Regions from separate parts of the Bordetella pertussis 18323 genome, predicted to be linked through region 3. Evidence: predicted binding sites of a transcription regulator. Region 3 holds the regulator's gene; each other region holds the start of a gene.

Region 1 (4,549 bases), 1.8 Mb from region 3:
TGTGAAGGTCAAGCGTAGAATGGAAGCGACGCCTTCCATGCCGGAAGGCGCGCAACCGGCCAGCCGTCGGCGGGCCAGGGACACTGCCCATGAATATCGGAGACGCCGCCCAGGCCTCGGGCATTTCGGCCAAGATGATCCGCTACTACGAAAGCATCGGACTGATCGGCCCTGCCGCGCGCACCGAATCCGGCTATCGCGTCTATGGCGATGCGGAACTGCATACGCTGCGTTTCGTGCGGCGCGCGCGCGATCTCGGTTTCTCGGTCGAACAGATGAACGAACTGCTGGCGCTGTGGCGCGACCGCAGCCGCGCCAGCGCCGACGTCAAGCGCATTGCGCTCGAGCATGTCGCCACGCTGGAGCGCAAGGCGGACGAATTGCGCCAGATGGCCGACACGCTGAAGCACCTGGCGCACCATTGCCATGGCGACACCCGACCCGACTGCCCGATCATCGAAGAACTGAGCAACACCGGGCGGCGCTGAACGCCGCCGCCCGGCGGGCCGCCTCAGGCAGCGGCCGCCTCGGCAAGGCGCTCGGCCTCCTCGCGCGCCTTCTGCCGCGCCTGGGCCTGCGCTTGCAGCACCGTCGCCTCGTCGAGCGACTCGAACACTGCGATCGATTCGACATGGCCGGTATGCGGGAACATGTTGATGACGCCAGCGCTGCGCAGCGCATAGCCGCCTTCGTGCACCATGATGGCGGCGTCGCGCGCCAGGGTGCCTGGACTACAGGAGACGTACACGATGCGGCGCGGCCGCTCGCCCGGAGCCAGCAGCGACAGCGCCTGCGCGACAGCCTGCGCGCCTTCCCGCGGCGGGTCGATCAGCATGCGGTCGAAGTAGCCCAGCCCGCGCAGCCATTGCACATCGACCTCGAACAGGTTGAGCGTGGCGAAACGGGTGCGCTCGCCCAGCCCATGACGCGCCGCCGCCTCGTGCGCGCGGTCGGTCAGCGCCTTGCTGCCCTCCACCCCCACCGCCTCGCGCCCCTGGGTGGCCAGCGGCAACGTGAAATTGCCCAGGCCGCAGAACAGGTCCGCCACGCGGTCCTGCGGCTGCACATCCAGCAGCTTCAGGGCGCGCGACACCATAGCGCGGTTGATGGCGTGGTTGACCTGGGTGAAATCCGTCGGCCGGTAAGGCATGCGCAGCCCGAACTCGGGCAGGGTATAGGCCAGCGCGTCGGCATGCTCGCGCTCTAGCGGATGCACGGTATCCGGGCCCTTGGACTGCAGCCACCACTGCACCCCGTGCTCGGCGGCAAACGCGCGCAGCACGGCGATATCGCCGTCGGTCAGCGGCAGCAGGTGGCGCAACACCAGCACGATCGTCTCGTCGCCCAATGCGACCTCGATCTGGGGCATGCGGTCCGGCGCCGACATGGCCGCTATCATGGCGCGCAGGGGCAGCAGCAGGCGGCTGACCGCCGGCGGCAGCACATGGCATTCGCGCATGTCGGCCACGTAGCTGCTCTTGCGTTCATGAAAGCCCACCAGCACCCCGCCCTTCTTGGGCACGACGCGCACCGACAGGCGGGCGCGATAGCGGTAGCCCCAGGTCGGGCCATAGAGCGGCGGCAGGATGCGCGCCGGCTTGAGCTTGCCCACGTGCCAGAAAGTGTCTTCGAGCGCGCGCTGCTTGATCGCGACCTGGGCCGCGGGCGCCAGGTGCTGCATGGCACAGCCGCCGCAAACGCCGAAATGCGGGCAGCGCGGCGCCACGCGCTGCGAGGACGGGCGCAGGACCTCCTCGACCTTGGCAATCTCGTAGGACGGCTTGCGGCGCACCGTCTGCACCGTGACCCGCTCGCCGGGCAAGGCGCCTTCCACGAACAGCACTTTGCCGTCACGGTGGGCTATCCCCCGGGCCTCGAGGTCCAGGGACTCAATATTCAAAACGTCGACCATCTCGCACAGTCCAGATACACAGGCAGGCCGGCATTGTAAAAGAGCTCGGGCCATGCCGGAAACGGCTGTCCGAGCGGACGCCCCGTCCCCCACCGGACGGGACGTCCCCGGCAGCGCCTCAGAAGGTCCGCGCCACCGAAAGCACCGCTCCCAGCCTCCCCGACGGATGCCCGTTCTTGGTGGGCAGCCAATTGTCGCGGGTCGCGCCCACCGCGGCCAGGCCCAGCACCCAGCCGCTCAGGTCCTTGGTCACGCCCAGCTTGTAGTCCACGTAGTGGCCCAGCGCGTCGCCGTCCATGTCCTGCGCCTTCTTCAGCTTCTGGTAGCCCAGGTGGCCGACCAGCCCCCAGCCATCGCCCAGGTCGAACGTCGCCGTGCCGTCCAGGTACCAGGTGCCCTTGGTATCGGGCGTGCTGAAGAAATCGCCGGGCGTGTACGAGTACTTCAGCGAGTAGTTCGCATAGCTCACGCCCAGGTACAGGTCGGTGTTGTTGTAGTTGCCGCCCTTGGGCGAACTGGACCCCGGGTAGTAGTAGTGCAGCACGCCCACGTCCAGGCCGACGCCGCCGCCCGCCTCGCCCTTCCAGCCGCCATAGAAGTCCATTTCGAGATTGCCGTCGGTGAAGACAAAGTCGGAGACGTTCGAATTCCAGTTGCCCAGGTAGAGGCCGGAAGTGTGCGTGAGGTCGAACCCCAGCTGGATGGCAGGCCGGAAATCGGTCTGCGAGTAACCCCGGAAAAGGTAGTCGCTGACCATGGCGGCGTTGCCGCTCAGCGAAAATCCCGCCCCCAGGTCGGTCGGCTCGGCACGCGCGCCGGCGGCGGCGCAGACGGCCAGTACCAGGGGCAAGGCGAACAAGGGCTTTTTCATGATGTGCGGTTCCTGATCGATTGGAATAAGGACGCGGCATGCAGCCGTCCTCCCAGCCGCGGGGCAAGTCCCCTCCCCTGACGGCTTACCCCATGAAAAGCACATTCCATGCCAGCCCGCCCGCGCCGGCATAGCGTGCGCGCACGGCGCCGCGGCGCACCGCAGCGGTGCACCCCGACCCGGCGCCGCCTTGTTTCGGCGCATGGCGCGCCAGGCTGGCTCGCGCGCCAACGCAAACGTCCCGGGGCGTTGCAGCCCCGGGGCGTCATTCCTGCGGATCGGCGTGGATCAGTTCGCCGTGGCGGCGCCGGCCGGCGCGGCGGACTGGCCGCCTTCGGCGTGCCGCTTCTGCATGCGTTCCTGCATGCGGGCGTGGCGTTCGCTCATGCGGGCCTGGTTGGCCTTGGCGATCTCGGTGACCTGGCCGCGCTGGGCCTCGTTCAGGCTATCCCAGACCGCCAGCCATTTGTCGCGTACCTGGGTGGCCTGGGCGCGGAACTGCTCGTGCCGCTTGTCCGATTCGGCCAACAGCGCGCGCGGATCCAGCTTGCCGCTGTCGAGTTGCGCTTTCAGCGCGTCGCGGCCCGTGGCGCCCGCGTCGCGGCGGCTCTTGTGCACATCGCGTTGCGCCTGGCGAGCCTGGTCGACCAGCCCCTGCTGCTTGGCGTCCAGCTTGAGCGACTCGATCTGCGCCTTGGACAGCGGGCCGACGCCCGGCAGCCAGACGCCGTCGCGCATCATTTTCTTGTGGTGGTGACGGCCCTGCTCTTTCATATGGCCGGCCGCCGGGCCTTCCTGGGTGGCCGCAAGGGCGGGAGCCGCCACGACGCCCGCCGAAAGCGCCAGGGTCAGGCCTGCCAGAGTGGAACGGATAGCGTGTCGGGACATGGTGATCTCCTGAAAGGTTGAAACGCGCTGCCATTGTGCGGGCGACGCGGTTTCAACCGGGTTTCGCACCCGGCCCATCTGTTTCAGTCGATTGCCGACGCGCCTTATGCCGCGTCCCAGGCCGCCAGGTATTCTTTCCAGTGCGGCGCGTCGCTGGCCGCCAGCGTGTCGCGCACCAGGGCGACCTCGGCGTCGTAGGCGACGCGGTCGAGCTCGCCGCGCAGGAAGCGGAAGCGGCAGTACACCAGCCAGGTATTGACCACGTCGGTCTCGCAGTACGCGCGCACCTCGTCGGCCTTGCCCTGGTTCCAGGCTTCCCAGACCTTGCTGCCGTCCATGCCCAGCTTGCCGGGAAAGCCGCACAGCTTGGCCAGTTCGTCCAGCGGCGCATTGGCGCGGCCGTTGTACTTGGCCAGCAAGTCCATCAGGTCGATGTGACGGTTGTGGTAGCGGCTGATGTAGTTGTTGAACTTGAAATCGCGGTCTTCGTCGCCCGTATCCCAATAGCGCGGCGCCGGCACGCCGTGGATCAGGCTGCGGTAGTGCAGCACCGGCAGGTCGAAACCGGACCCGTTCCAGCTGACCAGCCGCGGCGTGTAGCGCTCGATGGTCTTGAAAAAACCCGACAGCAGCGCCGCCTCGGGGTCGTCGGGCTGGCCCAGCGTCTTGACGCGGAAACCCTGGTCGTCGCGAAACACGCATCCGACCACCGCGACCTGGTGCAGGTGCAGGGGCAGGAAGTCGTGCCCCACCGCTTCGCGGCGCGCGGCGAAGGCGCGCTCGACCACTTCCAGGTCGGACACCTCGCCGCCCCAGTCGTTGAGCCGGCGCAGGCCGGCCACGTCGGGGATGGTCTCCAGGTCGAAAACGAGCGTGGG
Region 2 (4,549 bases), 190 kb from region 3:
GTACGCCGCCGCCTCGCCCAGCGTATGGGCAGCCAGCACCCGGATGCCCGGCACCCATGCGGCCACGGCGGCGCTGCCAGCCGGCAGCACCAGCGTCGCGCCCGGCTGCTCGCGTGCCACGGCCAGCGCCAGGGCCAAGGGCGCGGCCAGCGGCACCAGGGCGCCCGACAGCGACAGCTCGGCCGCCCACACGCAGTCGGGCAGCGCCGCCGTTTGCGCGGCGCTGGCGGCCACCTGGCCGCTGGCCAGCAGGATACCCAGCGCAATGGGCAAATCGAAGCGCGCCGAGGCCTTGGGCAGGTCGGCGGGCGACAGGTTGACGGTGATGCGGCCGGGCGGGAAATCGAAGCCGCTGTTCTGGATGGCCGCCCTCACCCGTTCGCGGCTTTCGCGGACCTCGACGTCGGGCAGCCCGACGATGGCAAAAGCGGGCAGGCCGCTGCCCAGATGGGTCTCGACGCGCACGGCGGGCGCCTGCCAGCCGGCGATTGCCCGGCTGGCCAATACGGCCAGGGTCATGGCCAACTCCCCTGCGATGACGATGCGCCAGTATGGCCAAGACGGCGCTGGCGTGGGGGCGCGCCGTGCCGGAAACGTCACGCCGCGGGAGCGGCCGCAGGGTTGCCTATGCTTGCGGCTTGCCGGCTTCGAGCGCGGCCAGGCGGGCTTCCAGCTGCTGCACCTGCGCCGACAATTGATCGACCCGCGTACGCGCCCGGGCAAGCAGGTCCACCTGCACCTCGAATTCTTCGCGGGTGATCAGATCCAGCCGGGCGAACGTCTGCGTCATCATCGCGCGCACATTGCGCTCCACATCCGCTGCCGGGCTGCGGGCGATCAGATCGGAAATGTTCTTCTGCAGGTCTTCCATCCATTGCTGTGTGCGGTTCATGGCTTCCTCGCCTTCGTGTCGGTTGTTGCTTGACCTCACAGTGTAGAGCCTCGCACAGCGCCGACGCCAAGCGAAAAAAAAGCGGCCCGCAAGCGGCGCCGCCTTTCAAAGCACAGGAGAAAAACTGAATCGCCAGCCGGCGATCCCGAGAAGCAGCCGTCAGCTACGCCCCGTGGCCCAACGGAACGGGTCGATTGTCGCGACACCGTTCCAGGCCTGCATGGACAGCGGCAACGCCGCCACCCATGCAGGCCATTCTTCCCGAGGGGCACGGCCGCGCCAAGCGCTTACGTGTAAACCCGCGTATCAAGGCGTGGATACATTTATGACAAGCAAATGCGCGCGGCAGGCGCCCCGGCCGGCTTGCCGGCATGACGGAAAGCCGCATGGGCATTGGGTCCGCGATCGACATCGGCGCGCCATGGGCAGCGCGAAACAACCCCAGCCCGCCTTGCAGCAATCTGCAATTTCCACGCAATTGGCTACAAAGCAGCCCGAAAAAACACAATTAGTTTCAACATTAAGCGGCTTTTGGCGCGTCATGCACCAGCGTGGCGCATACGCCACCCGGCGTGCCCTGTTGTGGCGCATGCGCGCACGCCCAGGATGCCCGCCGCCGTGCGGGGCCGGGGCCGCGGGTACGAAAAAACATGGCATGGAATTTGCATAGGTCTTGATGCCTACGCGTAACCATGAGAGGAACCGCCATGAAACTCGTCATCGCCATCATCAAGCCCTTCAAGCTGGACGAAGTGCGGATGGCCCTGTCCGACATCGGCGTCCAGGGCCTGACCGTCACTGAGGTGAAGGGCTTCGGACGCCAGAAAGGCCACACCGAGCTTTACCGCGGCGCCGAATACGCCGTCGACTTCCTGCCCAAGCTGCGGGTCGAGGCGGCCGTGCCGGATCACCTGGTCGACCAGGTGATCGAAGCGATCGAACAGTCGGCCCGCACCGGCAAGATCGGGGACGGCAAGATATTCACCGCCCCGCTCGAGGAAGTCATCCGCATCCGCACCGGCGAGTCCGGTGAGGCCGCCCTGTAAACACGACTCCCTGGAGCCCATAAAAATGGATAAAGCCGATATCTCCTGGCTGCTGGTTTCGACACTGCTGGTACTGATGATGGCGGTGCCCGGCCTGGCCCTGTTCTACGGCGGCCTGGTGCGCAGCAAAAACGTACTGTCGGTGCTGCTGCAAGTGCTGTGCACCTTCGCCCTCGGGCTGCTGCTGTGGTTCGCCTACGGCTACTCGCTGGCCTTCACCGAAGGCAACGCCGTCTTCGGCGGCCTGTCGCGCACGTTCTTCTCCGGCATGTTCACGCCGGCCGATGGCACGTACGCGCTGTCGGGCACGCTCACCGAGCTCTTGTTCGCCTCGTTCCAGGCGACCTTCGCGGGCATCACCTGCGCCCTGATCGTGGGCAGCTTCGCCGAGCGCGCGCGCTTTTCGCGCCGTGCTGGTGTTCACGGCGATCTGGTTCACCTTTGCCTATATCCCGATCGCGCACATGGTCTGGTTCGCCTCCGAAACCGCGCCGGGCCTGCTCAATGCCCGCGGCGCGCTGGATTTCGCCGGCGGCACCGTGGTGCACATCAATGCGGGGGTGGCCGGACTGGTCGGCGCGTACGTGGTGGGCCGACGCATCGGCTATGGCCGCGAAGCGATGCAGCCGCACAACCTGCCGATGACCTTCATCGGCGCGGCGCTGCTGTGGGTCGGCTGGTTCGGCTTCAACGCCGGCTCGTCGCTGGCGGCCAGCGACGGCGCCCCCCCTGGCGTTCTTCAACACCATGATCGCCACCGCGGGCGCGGTGCTGGGCTGGCTGTTCACGGAATGGGCCGTCAAGGGCAAACCCTCGATGCTGGGTGCGGCCTCGGGCGCCGTGGCGGGCCTGGTCGGCATCACGCCCGCCGCCGGCCTGGTCGGCCCGGTCGGCGCCCTGGTCATCGGCGTGACCGCCGGCGTGGTCTGCGTCTGGGGAGTAAACGGCCTGAAGCGTCTGCTGCGCGCCGATGACGCCCTCGATGTGTTCGGCGTCCATGGCGTGGGCGGCATCGTCGGCGCCCTGCTGACCGGGGTGTTCAATGCCAAGGTGCTGGGCGGCCCCGGCCTGGACAGCGCTGGCGCAATCGCCGGCCAAGTGTGGGTGCAGCTCGAAGGCGTGCTGCTGACGATCGTGTGGTCCGCCGCGGTGGCCTGGATCGCCTACAAGATCGCCGACAAACTGTGCGGACTGCGCGTACCGGAAGACCAGGAACGCGAAGGACTGGACGTGACCAGCCACGGCGAATCGGCCTACCACAGCTGACCGCAGCGCGGTCCGGGAATGCAACAACGGGGTCGCGATGACCCCGTTGTTGCGATGCGCCGCTACCAGGTGTAGCGATAGCCCAGGTGGAACGTCCAAGGCAAGGTCAGCTTGTTGCCCTTGGCGTACTCGTACGAAGTGTAGAGCTGGTGGCCGCGCCCCAACGCGGCGGCCAGGCCCAGCGCCAATTCAGCCCGGCCACCGCTCAGGTCGGTGCGCAGCCCGTACCCGTTGGTGCGAACGGTCGTGACGCCTTTGAATTCCTGCAGCCAGCTCAGGGTGGCATAGGGCTGGATCACGCGGTCCTTGCCCAGGTCGATGCGTCGCCCGGCCGCCAAGCCCAGGCGCAGCACGGCGGAGGTGCCGCCTTCGTCCTTGACCGACAGGTTGTTCGCGGCACGGTAGGTTCCGCCGCTGGCATGGAACAGCGACACCTCGGACTGGGGTTCGACGAACCAGCCGTCGTGCAACGTGAAACGTTTGCCGGCCTCCAAGGTGGCGCCTACCCCATTGGCCCGGTACTTGCCCCGTACGGAAACGGCGTCGGTGGCCGTTACCGTGAAGTCGTTCTCGAAGCGGCTGGCGCGCAGGGTCGAATCGAAATAGAAGCCGTTGTCCGCCACGTACGCCGCGTAGGCCCCGATATGCGCGCTGTCGGTATGCCCGGCGCCGTCATCGATGAAGCTGCGCCTTGCGCGGGTATAGCCCAGCAGGCCGCCCACGTGCCAGCGCCCTTGCTGTCCTGCGATGGCATGGTCGGCCCCCAGCTCGAAACCGTACACCTTCTGGTCGAAGCGTCGGCCAGCCTTGTTGTCGAGCTGCTGCTTCTGGGCGAACGTGCGCCCCCAGAAGCCGCCCGCGCCGGGATCGAGCCGCAACTCGCCCAGGCGCTTGGAGAGCGCATTGCCTTCCGCATACCAGATGCTGCTGGCCGCGCCCACGCCCCCGGTATTCAAGGCCGCGTTGGCGACGGCCGAAAGCTGGCTGGTCCGTTCCAGGCCCCAGACACCGTTGTCCGGCGTCAGGCGATAGCGGAACGCGCCGGCGTCGACCACCCCGCCCCGGTTGGCAAGCGTGAACTTCGTCTGGCTGCCCTCGGGCAGCTCGACCAGCGTCAGGCTTTCCACACCGGTGGGTTCCGTGCCGGCTCCTCGCACCAGCACCTTGTGCTGCCCGCTGGCCTCGTCGGACACGACCAGCAGGTCGCCATCGCTCAGGTCGGCGCTGGCGTTCATCTCGAACAGGCCGCTTCCCGAGAGGGTCTTGACCCGCAGGTGTTTGAATTCTCCGTCGCTTTCGGCAGGCGTTGCGTACGCCACCTTGCCTGCCTGCAGGTGCAGGCTGT
Region 3 (4,549 bases):
TTGCAGTACTCGGCGCAGCGGCGCACTTCGTCGATGTCGGAGAAGTCCAGGCCGGGGTGCACGCCCTGCGTATAGAGGTTGAGCGCCAGCGTGACCAGGTCGACGTTGCCGGTGCGCTCGCCGCTGCCGAACAGGCAGCCCTCGATGCGGTCGGCGCCGGCCATCACGGCGAATTCGGCGGCCGCCACGGCGGTGCCGCGGTCATTGTGCGGGTGCACGCTCAACACGATGCTGTCGCGGCGCGCGAGGTTCTTGTGCATCCACTCGATCTGGTCGGCGTACATGTTGGGCGAAGTCGCCTCGATGGTGGCCGGCAGGTTGAGCACCATCTTGCGCTGGGGCGTGGCGTCCCATTCGTCGGCCACCGCGTTGGAGACGTCGAGCGCGAATTCGGGCTCGGTGGTGCTGAAGACTTCGGGCGAGTACTCGTAGCGCCATTGCGTTTGCGGGTACTTCGCCATGTACTGCTTGACCATGCGCGTGCCGGTGACCGCGATGTTCTTGATTTCGTCGCGGCTCATGTTGAACACGATCTTGCGGAAAGCCGGAGCGCAGGCGTTGTACAGGTGGATCATGGCCTGCCTGGCGCCGGCGGCGGCCTCGACGGTGCGGCTGATGAGATCTTCGCGCGACTGGGTCAGGACGATGATGGTGACGTCGTCCGGGATGCGCTTTTCATCGATCAGCTTGCGCACGAAGTCGAAGTCGGTTTGCGACGCCGACGGGAAGCCCACTTCGATTTCCTTGAAGCCGATCTTCACCAGCTGCTCGAAAAAACGCACCTTGCGTTCGACGCTCATGGGCTCGATCAGCGACTGGTTGCCGTCGCGCAAGTCGGTGCTCATCCAGATGGGCGGCTGGGTGATGCGGCGGCTGGGCCAGGTGCGCTCGGCGAAGTCGCGCGCAAAGGGTTGGAACGGTACGTATTTGGTGGCGGGGTTGGCGAGCATCATCAGTACACCTCGATCGGTTTCTTGTGAATCCCGTAGAGCCAGCGGTAATGACGTCGGCCATGGTGACGGCCGCGCATGGGGCTGGCCCACTGCATTGCGTTGGTCGTTTCGCGGGCAGTTTGGCCGTAAATCGGCCGGATTCAGTTTAATAAAACGGGGGAAAACGCGTGTGGCGAGCGTACGGCTGCCGAGCTACCACGGGGCACTAGGCCCGGCAACCGATCGGTAGGCGTAGTAGCGATAGGGCGGTGGGGGACACCGCGAGGCGCAGGCCGGCCACGGCCGCATTGGAGCGGTCGTAGGCAATCGCGAGGAAGGTGCGTTGGGCGGCCATAACCTATAGTCAAACACATTTCCCGGCGCAGCGCAAATGTAAACGGCGCGCCAGGGCGCGCCGTCAGGCCGGTCCGGGATGCGCCCAGGCGCTCAGCGCGCCGGCCCGATATGCGGCTCGGCGAGCCTGGGCTCGACCGCGCGCGGTTCGGTAATCCGCGGCTCGGCATGGCGCGCCGCGCAGTGGCGCTCGTCGGGGCCCGGCCGGTGCGCCGGCGCATCCAGGATGCCGGATTGCTCGCGCACCAGCGCGATCTTGCCGATGTGGTTATGCCGCAGTTCGGTGTGGGCGCGTTGCAGATCGCCCACGGTGAGCGGTTCTTCGCGCTCGCCCCACACCCAGCGCAGCACGTCCAGGACCTCCGGCGAGAGCCGCGGCGCCAGGTCGGACAGCACGTCGGTGGGGACCACGGCGGCGCGGCCGGCGGCGATGCTGGATCCCAGCCAGGCGCGTATGGAGAAAAACACGATCAGCGACCAGATCGCCACCACGCCCCACCAGAAGTAGGGGTTGACGCGGGTCAGCATGTCGACGGCCTGCTGGCCCAGGGCATGCATGCCCTCGAACGACAGCGACTTGCCGAAGGCCAGCAGCCAGGCGGCCACGAGCAGCCAGATGACGGCGGCGATGGCGACCACCACGACCCGGAATATCAGGCGGGGGAGCGCCAGTTTCAACAAGGCCTGGCCGATCAGGCGGCCGTCCTGGCGGATGCGTTCGGGCGAAGTGGGATTCATCATGCAAAATATTGTACCTATGACTCGTCCCGCGCTAGAACTTCGTCCTGGTCAACATTTGACGTTGACCCCTCAACTGCAACAGTCGATCCGGCTGTTGCAGCTGTCGTCGCTGGAGCTGGAGGCCGAACTGTCGCAGGCGCTGGCCGAGAATCCGTTGCTGGAACGCGACGAAGATCCGGCGCGCGAGGAGCAGGCCGACCCCGAGCGCGAGGCCTCGGTCGAGGCCGACGAGGCGCCGGATACCGAACTGCGCCTGGACGAGATGCCCGGTTCGGGCGGCGTTCTTCCCGACGACGACAGCGACCTGCCGCAGGCGGCGCGCCCGGATACCCTGCGCGAACACCTGCTGGGGCAGCTGGCGCTGACGCGCGCCGCGCCGCGCGATGCGGCGCTGTGCGGTCTGCTGATCGACGAACTGGACGAGAACGGCTACCTGGATTCGCCCCTGGAAGAGATCCTGACCTGGCTGCCGGCCGAGGTGCAGGCCGACCTGGACGAGCTGCGCGCGGCGCTGGCATTGCTGCAGTCGTTCGATCCGGCAGGCATCGGCGCGCGCGACATGGCCGAATGCCTGCAGCTGCAGTTGCGCCAGCCCGATCCGGCGCGCCTGCCCGAGGCGGCCGATGCCGAGGTGCTGGCCTGTGCGCGGCGCATCTGCGCGCAGCATCTGCCCTTGCTGGCCACCGGCAACGTGGCCCGCGTGCGCGAGGCCGTGCAATGCGACGAGGCGGTCGTGCGCGCCGCGCATGCGCTGATCCCGCGCCTGGAACCGCGGCCGGGCCGCGCCTGGGCGGTGCCGGCGGCCGATTACGCCATTCCCGACGTGATCGTGCGCCGTACCCGCCAGGGCTGGCAGGCGGTGCTCAACAGCGCCGTCGTGCCGCGGCTGCATGTCAATGCCGTCTATGCGCAAGTGCTGGGCGGCCAGCGCCAGGGCGGCAACGCCGGCCTGCAGGCGCAGCTGCAACAGGCGCGCTGGATGATACGCAACGTGGAGCAGCGCTTCGACACCATCCTGCGCGTGGCGCAGGCGATCGTGGCGCATCAGCAGGCGTTCTTCACCCAGGGGCCGGCGGCCATGCGGCCGCTGATCCTCAAGGACATCGCCGGCGAACTGGATCTGCACGAATCGACCATTTCGCGCGCGACGACGCAGAAGTACATGCTCACACCGTTCGGTACGCTGGAGCTCAAGCGCTTCTTTGGCGCGGGCGTGTCCACCGATGGCGGAGACGCCACCTCGGCCACCGCGGTGCAGGCGGTGATCCGCCAGATGGTGGCCGACGAGGATCGCGCCAAGCCCTTGTCGGACAGCCAGATCATGCAGCGCCTGGCCGACCAGGGCATCGTCATTGCCCGCCGCACGGTGGCCAAGTACCGCGAGGCGCTGCGGATTGCGCCAGCGACGCTGCGCAAGGCCCACGCCGCGGGTCGTTAGGACGCCTCCTAATTTGTTCCTGATTTCAGGTAGTTAGCTGCGGGATTCGTTGCAAATTTGCCGCTCGGAGCAGCTTGCGCGTGACAGAATAATTGCCGATAATTGTTCTCATGTACATTTGCATATGTAATGCCGTTACCGAACGCCAAGTCCGCGCCTGCGTGGACGCGGGCGCGGCTACGCTGGGCGATCTCCAGTTCGAACTGGGCGTGGCCACGTGCTGCGGCTGCTGCGCGGCAACCGCCACCGAGTACCTGCCCGGCGGGCGGGCCTCGAGCGTGTGCGAAGTGCGGTCGGTCGCCGTTCCGGTCAACCCGCCCGCGGCGCTCGAGCCCGTAGGCACGCCCCAACCGGCGGCCAACGGCTTTCCGATTCCCCTCGTCGCCGTCGCCTGAGCGACGCGGCGCCTTGCGCCAGCCGGCTCATGCTGCCTGGCGCAATTTATCGTCCCCACAGAAGTCCATGATCAGGCGGGCCAGTTCGTGCACCGCCCGCGAGCCCGTATCGCTCATGCACAGCGCCAGCTCGCTGGGCGCCGGGCGCGGCAGCAAGGCGTCGCAGCGCGCCATTGCGGGCGTCTGACAGCGCTGCTCCAGCAAGGCCACGCCCAATCCGCCCTCCACCGCCGCCTGCAGCCCTGACAGGTTGGGACTTTCGTATGCGATGCGCCAGCGCCGGCCGGCGCTCTCCAGCGCATGGATGGCGCGGTTGCGGTACTGGCAGCCCTGCGGGAACGCGACCAGGGCAATCGGGTCGGGCAGCGTGGCGGGGCCGCCGGCCGCGCACAGCCAGTGCAGGCGCTCGGGCCACGCCGCCCGGCTCGGGCCGGCGCCGGGCTCGCGCTTGAGCAGGACCAGGTCCAGTTCGCCGCGGGCCTGGGCCCGGTGCAGGTTGGCGCTGAGATCGCAGCGCATCGACAGCCGTACCTGCGGATGCCGGCGGGCGAAGTCGGCCACCATGTGCGTCAGCCGGGTGACCGCCAGGTCGTCGGGCAGGCCCAGCCGCACGACCTCCAGCCGCCGCTCGCCGCTGACCACCTCGCGGATTTCGTTGGAAAGCGCCAGCATGCGCCGCGCATAGCCCA
Region 4 (4,549 bases), 940 kb from region 3:
ATCCAGCAGCATGCCATGCACCCACTGGAACAGGCGTCCGCCCTTGGGCGTCAGCAGCACCCCGCGCGGCAGGCGCTCGAACAGCGCAAAGCCCAGCCGCTGCTCGAGCGCGCGGATCTGGTGCGACACGGCGGTGGGCGTGACATGCAGCTCGGCGGCGGCGCCCTTGAAGCTGAGCAGGCGCGCCGCGGCCTCGAAGGCGCGCAGCGCGCCCAGCGGTAGATCATGAAACATGCGGGGCCACGAGATAGATGAATTCAATTCATCTTAATGCAGGCATCGTCACTCGCCAAGCCAGGCAATCAAGCCGTAAATTTTCCATGCACCAACGCTCATCCCACCCATACGCTTAGCGAGGAATGAAAATGGATTCATCTCAAGTCCCCAACCCCGTGCTGGTGCTGGTCGGCAGTCCGCGCCGCGACGGCAACAGCGCCCTGCTCGCCCAGGCCGTGGCCGAGGGCGCGCGCCAGTCCGGCGCCGCCGCCACGCTGCTGTTTCTCGACGACTACATCGCGGGCTTCCTGACGGACGAGAAAGAGGCCGATGCGCGGCGCCCCGACGACCGCTACGGCGAACTGTTCTTCGACCACTTCCTGCCCGCGCGCGCCGTGGTGCTCTGCACGCCGGTGTACTGGTACGGCATGTCGGCCCAGGCCAAGGCCTTCTTCGACCGCTCTTTCACCTATTACTCGGCCAGCCATCCCCGCCACGCCGAGGTGCTGCGGCGCATGACGGGCAAGCGGCTGGCGCTGGCCGTATCCTCCGAGGAAACCTACCCCGGCGCGGCCCTGGGCATCGTGCACCAGTTGCAGGAGTTCACGCGTTACACCCACTCGCAGTTCGTCGGCATGGTGCACGGGGCGGGCAACCGCCGAGGCGAAGTGGCGCACGATCCGCGCCGTCCGCTGCAAGCCGCGCACCGGCTGGGCCACGACCTGTTGTCGCTGCCCTACTCCGACTATCGCATCGACAGCCCGCGCGATCACCAGGTCTGGCCCGGCGCGCCGGCGTGAACGCGGCGCCGGGGTGCCTGTCCCAGCGGGGATGCTGGTGCCTGTCCCTGCGGGGACAGGCACCCCAGAAGTCGGCAGGTGCCAGACCCCCTGTGGGGACAGGCACCCGGGTTAGAAGAAGCCCAGGGCCTTGGCGCTGTAGCTCACCAGCAGGCACTTGGTCTGCTGGTAATTCGACAGCGCCGCCTTGTGCGTCTCGCGCCCGATGCCGGACTGCTTGTAGCCGCCGAAGGCGGCATGCGCCGGATACAGGTGATAGCAATTGGTCCACACCCGGCCGGCCTCGATGCCGCGGCCCACGCGGTAGGCCCGCGCGCCGTCGCGGCTCCAGACGCCCGCGCCCAGGCCGTAGAACGTGTCGTTGGCCATGGCGATGGCCTCTTCCTCGTCCTTGAAGGTGGCCACCGCCGCGACCGGCCCGAAGATTTCCTCCTGGAAGATGCGCATGCTGTTCTTGCCCAGCAGCATGGTCGGCTGGACATAGAAACCCTGGTCCAGCCCGCCCGGCAGCATGTCGTTACGCGCGCCGCCGGTCAGGCATTGCGCGCCCTCCTGGCGGCCGATATCGATATAGGACAGGATCTTGTCCATCTGCACCTGCGAGACCTGTGCGCCCACCATGGTGCCGGCATCGAGCGGATGGCCGGTCTTGATGGACTGCACCCGCGCGATGGCCTTCTCGATGAAGCGCTCGTAGATCGACTCCTGGATCAGGATGCGCGACGGGCAGGTGCAGACCTCGCCCTGGTTGAGCGCGAACATGGCCAGGCCCTCGAGCGCCTTGTCCAGGAACTCGTCGTCGTGGTCCATCACGTCGTCGAAGAAGATGTTGGGGCTCTTGCCGCCCAGCTCCACCGTGGCGGGGATCAGGTTGTCGGCCGCCGCGTGCAGGATGTGCTTGCCCACCGGCGTCGACCCGGTGAAGGCGATCTTGGCGATGCGCTTGCTGGTGGCCAGCGCCTGGCCGGCCTCCTTGCCATAGCCGTTGACCACGTTGAGCACGCCCGGCGGCAGCAGGTCGCCGATCAGTTCGGCCAGCACCAGGATCGAGGCCGGCGTCTGTTCGGCCGGCTTGAGCACCACCACGCAGCCCGCCGCCAGCGCCGGCGCCAGCTTCCAAGCCACCATCAGCAGCGGGAAGTTCCAGGGAATGATCTGCCCCACCACGCCGATGGGTTCGTGGAAGTGGTAGGCCACGGTGTTGGCGTCGATCTCCGAGATGGCGCCCTCCTGCGCCCGGATGCAGCCCGCGAAATAGCGGAAATGGTCGATCGCCAGCGGCAGGTCGGCCGCGGTGGTCTCGCGCAGCGGCTTGCCGTTGTCGATCGACTCGGCCACCGCCAGCATGGGCAACTGTCCCTCGATGCGGTCGGCGATGCGCAGCAGGATGTTGGCCCGCTCGGCGGGCGAGGTGCGCGCCCACGCGGCGCACGCGCGATGCGCCGCGTCCAGCGCCAGTTCGACGTCGGCCGCGCCCGAGCGCGGCACGCGGCAAAACGGCTGGCCGGTAATGGGCGACAGATTGTCGAAGTACTCCCCGCCTGCCGGAGCCACCCATTGGCCGCCGATGTAGTTCTCGTACTGTTCCTTGAACGGGTAGGCCACATCCAGGCCCAATTTTTTCAGGTCGGATAGATCCATGGTTTGTCTCCTGATGTCGTTGTGGCGCCGTGACGATTGCTTGCCGTCGCGCGGCGGGCGCATGGGGCGCCGTTCAGGCTCATGCAAACGCCGTGCCAGCCCGCGGCGACGAGCTGTTACCTCTGGACGGCCAGCGCGCACGCGCTTTTCATGCATAATTTCCCTATAAAAAACAGCGGCTTGTCGCATCTTGCGACAGGCCGGCGTTGCCGGCGGCGACATCGCGTCGCGGCGCGCGACACGCAAGGAGACACCGCATGCCCGGCTACCAGCTTTCCGCATCCGGCCAGCACCTGCCGTCCACGCAGGCCGCCGCTCCCATCGTGCGCTCCTGGGAGCGCTGCGCCAGCGCCGCCGCCGACCTGCACGACGACCCCGTCGCCCTGCGCCACGGCGACCTGCAGGAACGCCTCGAGCAGCACGCCTGCGTGCTGCGCGCCGCCCAGCCCGAAATCGAAACCCTGGCCGGCATGGTGGCCAGCGCCTCCAGCCTGGTGCTGCTGGCCGACGCCAGCGGCGTGATCCTGCAGGCAAGCGGCAATACCGGGTTCCTGCAGCGCGCCGACCACGTGGCGCTGCGGCCCGGGGTCAGCTGGGCCGAAAACCATCGCGGCACCAACGCCATCGGCACGGCGCTGATCGAAGCCGCCGCGCTGCGCGTGCACGGCGCCGAACACTTCCTGCGGCGCAACCAGATCCTCAGCTGCCACGCGGCGCCGATCCGTTCGCCGCGCGGCGAGATCCTCGGCGTGCTGGATATCTCGGGCGACGCCGGGCGCATGCACGCCTATGCGCTGAGCCTGGCCAGCATGTGCGCGCGCCAGGTTGCCAACCGCGTCATCGAGCAGGCCGGCGAGCGCTGCCTGTACCTGGTCTTCCACAAGCAGGCCTCGCTGCTCGATTCGGTCGAACGTGGGCTGCTGCTGATCGAGGACGAACGCATCGTCGGCGCCAACGATGCCGCCGTCGCGCTGCTGGGCGCCACCTGGCCCGCGCTGCTGGACCAGCCGCTGGACGGCTGGCTGGTCGATTGGCGCGCCGTCGCGCGCACGCCCGGCCGCGTCCATACGCCGCAAGGCGCACCCTTCCATGCCGTGCTGCGCCAGGGCGGGCATGCGCGCTCGCTGCCCGCGCCGCCGCGCCCGCCGCGCGCCATGCCGGCACAGGCGCCCGAGGAAACGCTGCCGGCGCTGGCGCCGGCGCTGCAGGCCGGCTTCGAACGCGCCCGGCGCGCGCTCGACGGCGGCCTGTCGGTGCTGCTGCAAGGCGAAACCGGCGCCGGCAAGGAAGTCTACGCACAGCACCTGTACCGCCGCAGCATCTGGCGCGACGGTCCATTCGTCGCCGTCAATTGCGGCGCCCTGCCCGAAAGCCTGATCGAGGCCGAACTGTTCGGCTACGAGCCGGGCGCCTATACCGGCGCGCGGCGGCTGGGCGCGCGCGGCCGGCTGCGCGAAGCCGACGGCGGCGTGCTGTTCCTGGACGAAATCGGCGACATGCCGCTGGCCCTGCAGACCCGCCTGCTGCGCGCCCTGCAGGAGCGCATGGTGCAGCCGCTGGGCGCCGACAAGGCGGTGCCGGTCAACTTCGGCCTGGTCAGCGCCACCCACCGCGACCTGGACGCCATGATCGCCGCCGGCGAGTTCCGCGCCGACCTCTATTACCGCCTGCACGACTATGCGGTCCCCTTGCCGCGGCTGCGCGAGCGCGACGATCTGCGCCCCTTTATCTGCGCCGCCTTGCGCGCGCTGGACGACACGCCCGCCGGCCTGACGCTGGCCGACGACGCCCTCGACGCGCTGGCCGCCTATGCGTGGCCGGGCAACTACCGGCAGCTGCGCTCGGTGCTGCGCACGCTGGCGCTGTTCCATCCGCCCGGCAGCCTGATCCAT

What was found. The regulator sigma-54, encoded in region 3, starts transcription at its own class of promoters, with help from an activator protein. The targets are predictions, from matches to a motif close to TGGCANGNAANCTGCTTT.
Region 1: the regulator sigma-54 is predicted to act here: its motif matches at 2,880-2,897, upstream of BN118_RS10985 (TorF family putative porin).
Region 2: the regulator sigma-54 is predicted to act here: its motif matches at 1,544-1,561, upstream of BN118_RS03520 (P-II family nitrogen regulator).
Region 4: the regulator sigma-54 is predicted to act here: its motif matches at 2,738-2,755, upstream of exaC (acetaldehyde dehydrogenase ExaC).

What each region holds. Positions count from the first base shown of each region.
Region 1 is NC_018518.1:2,324,390-2,328,938, forward strand. It holds gene cueR (Cu(I)-responsive transcriptional regulator) at 90-488, shown strand; gene rlmD (23S rRNA (uracil(1939)-C(5))-methyltransferase RlmD) at 512-1,912, opposite strand; gene BN118_RS10985 (TorF family putative porin) at 2,031-2,783, opposite strand; gene BN118_RS10990 (hypothetical protein) at 3,072-3,671, opposite strand; gene BN118_RS10995 (3'-5' exonuclease) at 3,776-4,549, opposite strand, start outside.
Region 2 is NC_018518.1:735,956-740,504, reverse strand. It holds partial or broken gene BN118_RS03530 (YifB family Mg chelatase-like AAA ATPase) at 1-519, opposite strand, end outside; gene BN118_RS03525 (accessory factor UbiK family protein) at 626-892, opposite strand; gene BN118_RS03520 (P-II family nitrogen regulator) at 1,600-1,938, shown strand; partial or broken gene amt (ammonium transporter) at 1,964-3,204, shown strand; partial or broken gene bapC (autotransporter BapC) at 3,267-4,549, opposite strand, start outside.
Region 3 is NC_018518.1:542,920-547,468, forward strand. It holds gene leuA (2-isopropylmalate synthase) at 1-953, opposite strand, end outside; gene BN118_RS02605 (hypothetical protein) at 1,380-2,027, opposite strand; gene rpoN (RNA polymerase factor sigma-54) at 2,044-3,465, shown strand; gene BN118_RS02615 ((2Fe-2S)-binding protein) at 3,558-3,860, shown strand; gene BN118_RS02620 (LysR substrate-binding domain-containing protein) at 3,888-4,549, opposite strand, start outside.
Region 4 is NC_018518.1:1,484,436-1,488,984, reverse strand. It holds partial or broken gene BN118_RS07025 (LysR substrate-binding domain-containing protein) at 1-234, opposite strand, end outside; gene BN118_RS07020 (flavodoxin family protein) at 366-1,016, shown strand; gene exaC (acetaldehyde dehydrogenase ExaC) at 1,128-2,657, opposite strand; gene BN118_RS07010 (sigma-54-dependent Fis family transcriptional regulator) at 2,915-4,549, shown strand, end outside.